2 linked regions of the Kaistia algarum genome follow. The protein of the gene in region 1 interacts with the protein of each later gene in a pairwise test. Links are inferred from orthologs where the notes say so. Each region holds a gene or a part of one and is shown in the gene's direction. Other genes may lie near its edges.

The links. Proteins that work in one complex are often made in the same cells at the same time.
Region 2: the proteins of OSH05_RS00400 (region 1) and OSH05_RS13010 interact in binary tests that used the Escherichia coli proteins (3 or more experiments, as listed by UniProt). The link is inferred for Kaistia algarum from one-to-one orthologs.

Annotation. Positions count from the first base shown.
Region 1 is NZ_JAPKNJ010000001.1:71,794-75,709, forward strand. Bases 491-3,385 are described here. They hold OSH05_RS00400 (ABC-F family ATP-binding cassette domain-containing protein), read left to right. Parts: upstream 491-940; coding sequence 941-2,830; downstream 2,831-3,385. Other genes in these bases: OSH05_RS00395 (DUF4344 domain-containing metallopeptidase), read left to right, coding at 491-875; OSH05_RS00405 (calcium:proton antiporter), read left to right, coding at 3,005-3,385. In the rest of the region: more of OSH05_RS00395, read left to right, coding at 75-490; more of OSH05_RS00405, read left to right, coding at 3,386-3,916. UniProt on the Escherichia coli protein: Genetic data indicate it may be involved in ribosome assembly or function.
Region 2 is NZ_JAPKNJ010000001.1:2,713,497-2,718,029, reverse strand. What follows is about bases 516-4,027. They hold OSH05_RS13010 (2-oxoglutarate dehydrogenase E1 component), read left to right. Parts: upstream 516-851; coding sequence 852-3,827; downstream 3,828-4,027. Other genes in these bases: odhB (2-oxoglutarate dehydrogenase complex dihydrolipoyllysine-residue succinyltransferase), read left to right, coding at 3,898-4,027; sucD (succinate--CoA ligase subunit alpha), read left to right, coding at 516-747. Also shown: more of sucD, read left to right, coding at 1-515; more of odhB, read left to right, coding at 4,028-4,533. UniProt on the Escherichia coli protein: E1 component of the 2-oxoglutarate dehydrogenase (OGDH) complex which catalyzes the decarboxylation of 2-oxoglutarate, the first step in the conversion of 2-oxoglutarate to succinyl-CoA and CO(2).

The DNA of each region.
Region 1 (3,916 bases):
TCGGCGCAGCATGGCGGCTTCTCCCATGGATTGCCGGTTTCATGTTGCGTTTTTTGTGCCTTTTGTCGGTCTTTATGACCGCATTCCTGCCAATCGCCGCTTATGGCGCGGTCCCGGCCGTCGAGCCTGAAATGCCGAGTTCGCTTTCCGACGACGAACTGGCGGAGATTGTCGACTTCGTCGTCGGCAATGCCGTTTTCACGCTCTATCATCAAGCCGGCCACATGATGGCGGTGCGCTATGGCGACGGGCCGGACGATGAGCGCCATGCCGACCGATTCGCGGCCATCACCCTGCTGGAGCCGCGCTCGGGCGCCGGCGACCAGACATTGGTCGACGCGATCGACAGCTACCGCCTGGCCGCCCACCAGCAGGATGGAGATAGCGGCCTGCCGATGCCCGCCCCCGACGGCCATGCGCTCGACGCCGCCCGCGCGGAGGCGATCGCCTGCGACATGATCGGCGCGGATCCCGTCGGTTTCGCCGATGTCGCCGAAGCCATGGCGCTTTCGCGCGACAAGCGATCCGCCTGCCAGGCGAGCTGGCGCGCCGACCTCGCCGCGTGGCGCGATTCGCTGCGGGCAATCCGCCGCGCGGACAGCGCGCCGGGATCGGCACTGCCGGTCGCCTATGATCCGCCGGTCGACCAGGACGTCGCCGAGGCCACGATCCTGCAGGATAATCACGTGCTGGAGGAAGTCGCCGCCAAGCTGGGGGCCACCTACGACTTCGCCTCGCCGCCGACGGTCAGGGCGATGCATTGCGGCGAGGCGACCTCGCGCTTCGATGCGATCCGCAACGAACTGGTGCTCTGCTACGAGCTGTCCGCCCGTCACGGCCAGCTGATCCTGCGGGACATAGAGAGCCGCGGCTGAACGCGCGTCGACAAAAGCGCCATCCGGCCTTGCGCCGCCGCGCCGGGCACGGCACATAGCCGCCCATGCTGCATGTCAATGACGTCACCTATCGCATCGCCGGCCGAACGCTCCTCGAAGGCGCGAGCATCGCTCTGCCCGACGGGGTCAAGGCCGGATTCGTCGGGCGCAACGGCGCCGGAAAAACGACGTTGTTCAAGCTCGTCACCGGCGATATTTCGCCCGAGAGCGGATCGATCGGCCTGCCGCGCGGCGTGCGGATCGGCCAGGTCGCGCAGGAGGCGCCGGGCACGGAGCAATCGCTGATCGACTTCGTGCTCGACGCCGATAAGGAACGGCGCGCGCTGCTGGCGGAAGCGGAGACGGCCAGCGACCCGCATCGGATCGCCGAGATCCAGATCCGCCTTGCCGATATCGGTGCCCATGCCGCCGAGGCGCGCGCGGGCGCGATCCTCGCCGGACTCGGCTTCGATGCCGAGGCGCAGCAGCGCCCTTGCTCGGCCTTTTCCGGCGGCTGGCGGATGCGTGTCGCGCTGGCAGCCGTCCTTTTCTCCGAACCCGATCTGCTGCTGCTCGACGAGCCCACCAACTATCTCGACCTCGAAGGGACGATGTGGCTCGAAACCTATGTGGCGAAATATCCCCACACGGTATTCCTGATCAGCCACGACCGCGACCTCCTGAACCGAGCCGTCGAGATGATAGTGCATCTGGATGGTGGCAAGCTCATCGCTTATCGCGGTGGATATGACTCGTTCGACCGGCAACGGCGCGAGAAGCAGGCGCTGACCCAGAAGCAGCAGAAGAAGCAGGACGATCAGCGCAAGCACCTTCAGGCCTTCGTCGACCGCTTCAAGGCCAAGGCCTCGAAGGCGCGGCAGGCGCAATCGCGCATGAAGGCGCTGGAGCGGATGCAGCCGATCACCGGCATCGTCGACGAGGAGGTGACGCCGTTCATCTTCCCGCCGGCCACCCGCCGTCTGGCGCCGCCGATCATCTCGCTCGATGGCGTCTCGGTCGGGTACGAGGCCGACAAGCCGATCCTGAAGCGCCTCGACCTTAGGATCGACATCGACGACCGCATCGGCCTGCTGGGCGCGAACGGCAACGGCAAGTCGACGCTGGCCAAGCTTATCGCCGGGCGCCTGGAAGCCATGTCCGGCTCGATGCGCCGCGCCGAGAGAATGGAGATCGCCTTTTTCGCCCAACACCAGCTCGACGATCTGCGCCCTGCCGAATCGCCGGTCCAGCATGTGCGCATGCTGATGCCGGATGTGAGCGAGGCGCAGGTTCGGGCCCGGGTCGGAGCCATGGGCTTCCGGACCGCAAAGATGGACACACCGGCGCGCGAGCTTTCCGGCGGCGAGCGGGCGCGCCTTCTGCTCGGCCTTGCCACCTTCCGCGGCGCCAATCTTCTCATCCTAGACGAGCCGACCAACCATCTCGACATCGACAGCCGCGAGGCGCTGGTGCAGGCGCTGAACGAATTTCCCGGCGCCGTCATCCTGATCAGCCATGACCGCCATCTGGTCGAGACGTCGGTCGACCGCCTGTTGCTGGTCGCGGGCGGCGGCGTGACGCCGTTCGAGGGCGACATGGACGATTATCGTCGCCTGATCATGCAGGGTCCCGAGAGCCAGGAACCGGCGCGGGGTGGCGAAACGGTCAAGCCCGCATCGGCGCAGGATCGGCGCCGCGAGCAGGCGCAGCGACGCACGGAGCTCGCCCCCTTGCGCAAAAAGATCAAGGAAGCCGAATCCTTGGTCGAAAAGCTTCAGAAAGAGATTCAGAAGCTCGACGCGGCGCTCGCCGACAGCGCGCTCTATGTCAACGATCCGGCAAAGGCGACGGCACTGGCCAAATTGCGATCGGACACCTCGGCGTCGCTGGCCGCCACGGAAGAGAACTGGCTGGAAATCTCGGCGCAATACGAGACGCTCTGGCGCGACGGCTGACGACGTCGCCGTCTTCCATCGGGGCTAACACCCCTGGACGCTCTCCTTCAGCGGTCCTCGCGGCGCCGGGTGAGCGCAGAGCTTTCGCCCGCGCCAATCAACGAATAGACAGAAGGATGGCGGGTACGCTGAGGCCTCGCCTACCATGCCTCCGGAACGATACAGGGGAAAACGATGTCGCAGCATGGGGATATGGCCGACGAAGCCGTCCGGCAGCCTGTCCGATCCTCCACCCCTGCCCGGGCGTCGCTCGCCTCCAAGATATTCCCGGTCCTGGCGCTTGTTCTGGCCCTGGCGCTGCACCTTACCCACACGGTGATGGATAATTTGCCGCTGGTGGCCGAACTGGCCGTGTCGGCCGTGGTCGTCGCCATCATGGTCGTCACCGTCTTCGTTGTGCTTCGCCATGCCGAAGCGGTCGCGCACCGGGTCGGCGAACCCTACGGAACGCTGGTGCTCACGATCGCAGTGACGGCGATCGAAGCATCGGTGATCGTTTCGATGATGCTGCACGGCTCGAACAATCCGACGCTGGCGCGGGAGTCTGTATTTTCGACGGTGATGATCGTCTGTGCCGGCGTGGTCGGGATCTGCCTCACCTTGGGCGGATTGCGACACCGGGAACAGAATTTGAAGCGGCAGGGCACGAGCGCGCTACTCGCCGTCGTGATCGCCCTGACCGGTTTGACGCTCGTCCTGCCCGATTTCACGCTCACCGCGGGCCCCGGGAACTTTAACCCGGTCCAACTGGTCTTCGTGAGCCTGCTCTGCATCCTGCTCTATGGCAGCTTCCTGCTCGCCCAGGTCACGCGCCATCGCGAGGATTTTCTCGACGCCGAAGCGCCGGCGGGTCACGAGGCGGGTGGAGCGTCGGCGGGCGGCCTGCCGATGCGCCTCATTCTGCTCGTTGTCGGGCTGGTCGGTATCGTGCTCCTGGCCGAATATGTCGCATCCGGTATTGAGCAGGGCCTCGCCGACCTCCAGGTGCCGCAGTCCGATGCGATCGTCGGCGCCTTCATCGCGACGCTCGTGCTGCTGCCGGAGGCGATCTCGGCTATCAAGGCATCCTACCACAACGAGTTGCAG
Region 2 (4,533 bases), 2.6 Mb from region 1 along the record:
GTTCATCTTGGCCTGCCGGTGTTCGACACCGTCGCCGAGGCCCGCGAGGCCACCGGCGCCGATGCCTCGGTGATCTATGTTCCCCCGCCCGGCGCGGCCGACGCGATCTGCGAGGCGATCGACGCCGAGATCCCGCTCATCGTCTGCATCACCGAGGGCATCCCGGTGCTCGACATGGTCAAGGTGAAGCGCTCGCTCTCCGGTTCGAAGTCGCGGCTGATCGGGCCGAACTGCCCCGGCGTCGTCACGGCCGGCCAGTCGAAGATCGGCATCATGCCGGCCAACATCTTCAAGACGGGCAGCGTCGGCATCGTCTCCCGCTCGGGCACGCTGACCTATGAAGCCGTGTTCCAGACGACCAATGAAGGCCTCGGCCAGACCACGGCCGTCGGCATCGGCGGCGACCCGGTCAAGGGCACCGAGTTCATCGACATCCTCGAAATGTTCCTCGCCGACGAGCATACGACCTCGATCGTCATGATCGGCGAGATCGGCGGCTCGGCCGAGGAAGAAGCGGCGCAGTTCATCAAGGACGAGGCCAAGCGCGGCCGGAAGAAGCCGATGGTCGGCTTCATCGCCGGACGCACCGCGCCTCCCGGACGGCGCATGGGCCATGCCGGCGCGATCATCTCGGGCGGCAAGGGCGGCGCGGAAGACAAGATCGCGGCGATGGAATCGGCGGGAATTCGTGTCTCGCCGTCGCCGGCGCGCCTTGGAAAGACCTTGGTTGAGGTCTTGAAGGGATAGGCGAAACTACCGACATTCCGGGGGCGGAATTTCGGTATAAACATCAAGGCGCGGCGAGGCCGCCGCGCAATCAGGGAGAGAGGGGCCGGGCTCCTCACAAGATCATGTCACGTGAGCCGTCGAATTCGGCCTTTGCCACCTCTTCCTTCCTCTATGGCGGCAATGCCGCCTATATCGAAGACCTTCACGCCCGTTACCAGAACGATCCTTCGTCGGTCGATACGGAGTGGCGTGATTTCTTTTCGGCTTTGCAGGACGACCCGACGTCGATCGCGGCCGAGGCGCGCGGCGCCACCTGGGAAAAGCCGAACTGGCCGATCCCTGCCAATGGCGAACTGGTCTCCGCTCTCGATGGCAATTGGGCCCAGGTCGAGAAGATCGTCACCGATAAGCTGAAGGCGAAGGCGCCGCCGACGCCGGCCATCGGCAATGGCACGGCCGCCGCCGTCCCCTCCGAGGCGGCGATCCAGCAGGCGGCGCGTGATTCCGTTCGCGCCATCATGATGATCCGCGCGTATCGCATGCGCGGCCATCTTCACGCCGATCTCGATCCTCTGCATCTGGCGACTATCGGCGATCACGAGGAGCTGCATCCCTCCTCCTACGGCTTCACCGAGGCCGACTACGGCCGCAAGATTTTCATCGACAATGTGCTGGGGCTCGAATTCGCCACCATCCCCGAGATGCTGGCAATCCTGAAGCGGACCTATTGCTCGACGCTCGGCGTCGAGTTCATGCACATCTCCGATCCGGCGGAAAAGGCCTGGATCCAGGGCCGCATCGAGGGGCCAGACAAGGCGATCACCTTCACGCCCGAGGGCAAGAAGGCGATCCTGAACAAACTCATCGAGGCCGAAGGCTTCGAGAAGTTTCTGGACGTCAAGTTCACCGGCACCAAGCGTTTCGGCCTCGACGGCGGCGAGTCGCTGATTCCGGCGTTGGAGCAGATCATCAAGCGCGGCGGCAATCTCGGCGTCCATGAGATCGTGCTCGGCATGTCGCATCGCGGCCGGCTGAACGTGCTGACGCAGGTGCTGGCCAAGCCGCACCGCGCGCTTTTCCACGAATTCAAGGGCGGCTCCTTCACCCCCGACGACGTCGAAGGCTCGGGAGACGTCAAGTACCATCTGGGCGCCTCGTCGGACCGTGAGTTCGACGGCAATAAGGTGCACCTGTCGCTGACCGCGAACCCGTCGCATTTAGAGATCGTCGACCCGGTCGTGCTCGGAAAGGCGCGCGCCAAGCAGGACGGCCACAAGGACTATGTCCGCACCGGCACGCTGCCGCTGCTGATTCACGGCGACGCCGCCTTTGCCGGCCAGGGCGTGGTCGCGGAGTGCTTCGGCCTCTCCGGCCTCAAGGGTCACCGTACGGGCGGCTCGATCCACTTCATCGTCAACAACCAGATTGGCTTCACGACCAATCCGCGCTTCTCGCGCTCCTCGCCCTACCCCTCCGACGTCGCCAAGATGATCGAGGCGCCGATCTTCCATGTGAACGGCGACGACCCGGAAGCCGTGGTTTACGCCGCCAAGATCGCGATCGAGTTCCGGCAGAAGTTCCACAAGCCGGTCGTCATCGACATGTTCTGCTATCGCCGGTTCGGCCATAACGAAGGCGATGAGCCGGCGTTCACCCAGCCGCTGATGTACAAGAACATCCGCAGCCATCCGGCGATCGTCGAGATCTACGCCAAGAAGCTGGTCGATGAAGGCCTCGTCACGACGGAAGAGGTCGAGGAAGCCAAGGCCAACTGGCGCAACCGCCTCGAAGCCGAATTCGAATCCGGCCAGTCCTACAAGCCCAATAAGGCCGACTGGCTCGATGGCGCCTGGGCTGGATTCAAGGTCGCGCAGGCCGATGATGATCCCCGCCGCGGCAAGACCGGCCTGGAACTCGACGAACTGAAGCGGATCGGCGCGCGGCTGACTGACGTGCCGAAGGATTTTCACGTCCACAAGACGGTGCAGCGCTTCCTCGATAACCGCCGCAAGGCGATCGAGACCGGCATCGGCATCGACTGGGCAACCGCCGAGGCGCTCGCCTTCGCAACGGTCGCCGTAGAAGGCCACCCCGTTCGCCTTTCCGGCCAGGACGTCGAGCGCGGCACCTTCTCGCAGCGCCATACCGTGCTGTACGACCAGGAGACGGAAGAGCGCTTCATCCCGCTGAATAACATCCAGGAAGGCCAGGCGCAGTACGAGGTCATCAATTCGATGCTCTCGGAAGAGGCGGTGCTGGGCTTCGAATATGGCTATTCGCTCAGCCAGCCGAACACGCTGACGCTATGGGAGGCGCAGTTCGGCGACTTCGCCAACGGCGCGCAGGTCGTCTTCGACCAGTTCATCTCGTCCGGCGAGCGCAAGTGGCTGCGCATGTCCGGGCTCGTCTGCCTGCTGCCGCACGGCTATGAAGGCCAGGGCCCCGAACACTCCTCGGCGCGCCTTGAGCGGTTCCTGCAGATGTGCGCCGAAGACAATATGCAGGTTGCGAATGTCACGACGCCGTCGAACTATTTCCACATCCTGCGGCGCCAGCTCAACCGCGACATCCGCAAGCCCTTGATCCTGATGACGCCGAAGTCGCTGCTGCGCCACAAGCGCGCCGTGTCGCATCTCGCGCAATTCGGGCCGCTCTCCTCGTTCCATCGCCTGCTTTGGGACGATGCCGAGTTCCTGCCGGACCAGCCGATCAAGCTGACGACCGATGACAAGATCCGCCGCGTCGTCGTCTGCTCCGGCAAGGTCTATTACGACCTCTACGAGGAACGCGAAAAGCGCGGCATCAACGACGTCTATCTGATGCGCGTCGAGCAGCTCTATCCGTTCCCGCTCAAGGCGCTGGTCGGCGAGTTCGTCCGCTTCAAGAATGCGGAGGTCGTGTGGTGCCAGGAAGAGCCGCGCAACATGGGCGCCTGGTCCTTTGTCGAGCCCAATCTCGAATGGGTGCTCGGCCAGGCCGGCGGCTCAGCGAAGCGCGCCCGTTATGTCGGTCGCCCGGCATCGGCGGCAACCGCTACCGGCCTCATGTCCAAGCATCTGGCCCAGTTGAACGCCTTCCTCGATGACGCCTTCGCTTAAGGGATAGCGGCCGCAAGGCCGCTATCCGCCGCCCTCCTCTCATCCGAACCGAACCGCAGAGACCCCCGTCATGGCCACCGAAATCCGCGTACCTACCCTCGGCGAATCCGTGACAGAGGCAACCATCGGGCGCTGGTTCAAGAAGGTCGGCGAGACCGTCGCCGCCGACGAGCCGATCGTCGAGCTCGAAACCGACAAGGTGACGATCGAGGTCCCCGCCCCGGCGTCCGGCGTCCTGGAGGCTCTCGCGGCCAAGGATGGCGAAACGGTAGGCGTCGGCGCCCTGCTCGGCACCATTGCCGGCAACGGCGCGGGTGCCGTGAAGGCGGAGGCCGTAAAGGCCGAACCGGCCAAGGCCGAGGCGCCGAAGCCTGCAAAAGCGGCTCCTGCCAAGACGGCGGCTTCGGACGCGAACGGCCCGGCCGTTGCCAAGCTCGCTGCCGAAAGCGGCGTCGACACGGCGTCGGTTGCCGGCTCCGGCAAGGATGGCCGTGTCACCAAGGGCGATCTCATCGGCGCGATCGCGGCAGGTGCGACAGCGCCGGTCGCCGCGGCACCGGCACCGGCCGCTCCCGTCGCCATGCGGGCGCCCTCGCCGGCTGACGATGCCTCGCGCGAAGAGCGCGTGCGCATGACCAAGCTGCGCCAGACGATCGCGCGCCGGCTGAAGGACGCGCAGAACACCGCCGCCATGCTGACGACCTTC